2 regions of the Paenibacillus sp. CFBP 13594 genome follow, and region 2 is predicted to be linked to the other one. Evidence: riboswitches for the same ligand, from Rfam matches in the RefSeq annotation. Region 2 holds a riboswitch; the other holds the start of a gene.

Region 1 (2,202 bases), on a different contig from region 2:
CTCGGCCATTCTTTTACCGTCTCCACCCGTTAATCCACTGCGTGATGTTGTATCTTCCGTTAACCCTTTACGTACCGCTTCCTTCATCACCTGATAATATTCAGACATCTGCTTCACAACATCCGCTTCCGGTGTATTGGTCTCCTGAACTTGCTCCTCGATCATCAGCTGAGCAATCGTTTTGGATTCCGCTGTACAGATCGTATTCAGTTCGTGTAAATGTTTAAATCGCATCCGAATCAACTCCTCTCTTCAAATCGATGACACGAATATCCAGTACATGATCCAGCTCCTTCAGGCGCTTGAGCATATCAGGATTAGGCACACCATCCATTTCCATCGCGGTCAGCGCTTCGCCATCACGGGCTTTGCGGTCCACCTGCATATACCCGATGTTAACCCCGGATGAACTGATCGTGGACGTTACCGAGGCAAGCACTCCTGCTTTGTCCGCATGTCGCAGAACGAGTGTCGGAAACTCACCACTAATCTGAACACGAAAATCATTCATCGAATGCACCGATACGCTTCCACCACCAATAGATGCACCAATCAAGGAGCAGGCACGTTCTTCATGCCACAACTCAATTTTGACCGTATTCGGATGAGGAGCAGGCAGGCCACTTGTATAAAACTCAACCTCCATGCCCGCTTCCTCTGCGTATTGCTCTGCATCCGGAATACGCGGATCGTCTGTGACATAATCCAGCAAACCGCCGATCAGTGCCAGATCTGTTCCGTGCCCCTGATACGTGTCAGCAAATGAACCGTATAGTGTCAACCGGGCACGATCTGGCGTACATCCTAGCCACTGTCGAGCAATTCTCCCTAACCTTGCCGCTCCAGCTGTATGTGAACTTGAAGGCCCCGTCATCGACGGACCAATAATTGAGAAAACATCTTTAAATCGCACCTTATAACCCTCCAATTGTATTCGTCATTTTCATCCAGATCCCATGCCATAATGTTCCTTTATTACTGAATGATGACATCAAAAAAGGACAGAAGAAGGCCACAGGCCCTCTCTCTGTCCTCGATACCTGAGAGTTTCACGATCAGCAGTGTCTCACGACAAGGTGCATGCCCTGCAATTGCAGACAAGGTCACCAGGCTGACTGATCATATACCCCTTGGGTGGCGCAGTTCGCGCACTCTCCAGAGTTGCGTCCAACGATGGTACATTTACCTGAGAGATTAACCGCTGCGCCGGGTGCGCAGCAGCTTGCTCCTTCGGTGCCTGAAGACTAGCCATTGCTCGGCTAACTCAGGTCTCTCCCGCTCGTTATCATCCGCTGTATGGAACCATTCTGAGCGTATGTCAGAACAGTAATGGAAATCGTTCATTTCTTCTTCATTAAGATTAATCGACCGGAAGATCAGTGTCAACAAACTTAACGATTTCTTTGGATGTATTTCCCTCATTTTCGATTGAACCGATGAAAACCAGAATATTTTGTCAGCTTTCATTACATTAATTCGATAAAGAGAACTTTTAAACAGCTTATTTCATTTTCCTTCAATTCATAAAGCGCTTACTACTATTTATGATATTGTCCACGAAACTGTTCGGGTATTCAGGCAACCATAATATTTGAACCACACTGTTCGTGGCCTATCCTGATCTGCACACCCTAATTCACAGTTCGTAGAAGATACTCTCGTTCTGTACATAAGGTCTGCAATACTTGCTGCATAACTTCGGCATGCGATCTTTCATCCACTCGTGCCTAGACTCGTTCCCCATCTGAAAAGCATAATAACCAAGTGTAAAGATCAACATGAACCCTTCCATTAATCGGATATCACGATCCGTCAGTGGTGCGATCTGTTTGGTATAACCTGATAAGAATATGTCACGTTCCTCCCGATTGAACATAAGCGCTGCCCCTCCGGCATCAAAAAGATAATAACCATAACCGTGTAGACAAAAATCAATCATGGACATCCCCTGATCCGTGATCAGCAGATTGTTGCGAGTAATATCCCCATGAATGATTCCCCATGTCTCCGCGTGCTGCGGGTATGTTTCTAGCTGCTCATTAATGTTCTCAAACGTCTCACGAAGCAGATCGAAGTCTTCCGTTGTAAAAATCCCCAGTCGGACACCTTCCTCTAGCTGCCCTAGCATGACCAAGTTCTCATGAATGTTGCCATATGCCGGCCGCACCTTTGTTCGATCTGTCTGATTCTGCTCACGCCCAT
Region 2 (2,202 bases):
TGCGCGAACTCGGTAATGCCAATACGTACAGTATCCTCCCCTACGGTTTGCACCCATTCGTGCTCTTCACTGTACAGGAAATCACTTTTCAATTCGCTCATCGATATCCGCCTCGCTTTTCATTAAATGAGTGCATGCGTTCTTTGACCTTAACCCTTTTCCCAGAACATAGCGTATGATATTTATGAATCAAATGTCAAGATACCTCACAATTTATTTGCTGAACACCTCTAAATCCTGTAACCGGATTACACTCTTTCTTCATATACTGGTGAATATTAGAATAGTAAGCGCAGTCTTTTTAAATACACGAACAATAACACTTAAAATATATTAAATATTCGGTTTTTATTCATTATCAATGATATCGTTCTTGACATCGGTAGTGGATTCACGTTTTAATGAGAGGAGTAAATGTGTTTATTGGACTATGTTATACTCGCGGATGAATGTAAAGGGAGAGATTACCCGTGACACCCGATTCGGGATGTACATGAGGTAACGCCGAAGGAGTAAACCACCGATAAGCGGGGGTGAATCTCTCAGGCAAAAGGACTTTTACGGGACGCAACTCTGGAGAGCATCTATTCGCCCTGTGCGGGCGTTATGATCACCCAAGGGGAAACCTGCTGCACAACGCAGCGGGGTAACTCTCAGGTACAAGGGACAGAGCCTTAGAATACAGCGTGCTACTTGGCATGCCGATTCTTTGGCCTGTCCTTTTCCTTTTTCCCAAAAAACGAAAAACAGGATGTAGAACGGCGCTGCCCTAGCTGCTTACCATACTTATGTGATGAAAATATCTAGCTGAAAAATTTAAAAATACCCTGCTTCATTGATCCACGATTATATTTCCGGCCGGTTGACGGTCCATGACGAGGTGATTTGATGTCCGATTTGCTTAGAACACCACTCTTCCCACTATATCAGCAATACGAAGGCGTACGGTGCATTGATTTTGGAGGCTGGGAGCTTCCGGTGCAATTTAGCGGAATTCAGAAAGAACATGAAGCGGTGCGTGAGCGTGCTGGACTATTCGATGTATCCCATATGGGCGAATTCACAGTACAGGGTGAGCAGGCTGAAGTTTTTTTGCAACAAATGACGACCAATGATGTGACCACGCTGGTTCCCGGTCAAGCCCAGTACACCCTGATGTGTTATCCAGATGGCGGTGTGGTGGACGATCTGCTCGTGTATAAGCTGGAAGATCAGCATTATATGCTCGTGGTTAACGCCTCCAATATCAACAAGGATTGGGCGTGGCTGCAAGAGCACTTGATCCCTGGCGTAAACATGACCAACGATTCGGAGCAGACGGCGCTGCTCGCCTTGCAAGGTCCACTGGCTGTAGACATTATCGGAAAAGTTACAGATACAGATGTCTCCACGATTGAACCGTTTCGTTTTGTGCAGGATGCCGAAGTCTGTGGAGTAAAATTGCTGTTGTCCCGTACCGGTTATACCGGTGAAGATGGCTTTGAACTATATATTCCAGCAGATCAGGCCGCTACCGTCTGGAACGGATTAATGCAAGCCGGTGAAGGTCACGGACTGGTGCCAACCGGACTTGGTGCCCGGGATACATTGCGCTTTGAAGCCAAGCTGCCTCTGTATGGACAGGAATTATCTGCAACGATCTCTCCGCTAGAAGCTGGCGTTGGTATGTTTGTGAAACTAAATGCCGGACCTTTTATCGGACACGAAGCCTTGTTACAGCAAAAAAATGACGGGCCTGCCCGCAAACTGGTCGGCATCGAAGTGCTGGAGCGCGGTATTCCTCGCCCCCACTATCCGATTTACGCCGAAGGCGTACAGATCGGTGAAGTGACAACAGGCACGCAATCACCTACATTGAAGCGTAATCTGGGGCTTGCCCTCATCGACAGCAAATACGCTGCGCTGGGAACTCCGCTTGAGATTGAGATCCGAGGGAAGAAACTAAAAGCCGAGGTCGTGAAGACCCCTTTTCATAAACGGACACGTACGTCTAAGACACCTACTCAAGGAGCTGATCAAGCATGAGCAAGCACCGTTACATTCCCATGACTGAACAAGATCAGAGCGCCATGCTCGCAACCATCGGTGTGGATACGCTGGAGAAACTGTTCCAGGACATTCCTCAGGAGATTCGTTATCAGGGCGAGCTGCCCGTATCATCCAAACTCGATGAGTATGCGCTGACACGGCACATGTCCAAAC

What was found. A riboswitch is a leader RNA that binds a small molecule or an ion and turns the genes downstream of it on or off. The one in region 2 is predicted to bind glycine.
Region 1: linked by a shared signal. The riboswitch ahead of sdaAB (L-serine ammonia-lyase, iron-sulfur-dependent subunit beta) and the one ahead of gcvT (glycine cleavage system aminomethyltransferase GcvT) in region 2 are both predicted to bind glycine.

What each region holds. Positions count from the first base shown of each region.
Region 1 is NZ_JACYVQ010000009.1:114,985-117,186, forward strand. Features, by position in the region: gene sdaAA (L-serine ammonia-lyase, iron-sulfur-dependent, subunit alpha) at 1-234, opposite strand, end outside; gene sdaAB (L-serine ammonia-lyase, iron-sulfur-dependent subunit beta) at 224-913, opposite strand; glycine riboswitch at 1,026-1,161, opposite strand; glycine riboswitch at 1,166-1,288, opposite strand; gene IFU39_RS25040 (phosphotransferase enzyme family protein) at 1,637-2,202, opposite strand, start outside.
Region 2 is NZ_JACYVQ010000004.1:92,280-94,481, reverse strand. Features, by position in the region: gene gcvH (glycine cleavage system protein GcvH) at 1-101, opposite strand, end outside; glycine riboswitch at 446-568, shown strand; glycine riboswitch at 572-672, shown strand; gene gcvT (glycine cleavage system aminomethyltransferase GcvT) at 889-2,025, shown strand; gene gcvPA (aminomethyl-transferring glycine dehydrogenase subunit GcvPA) at 2,022-2,202, shown strand, end outside.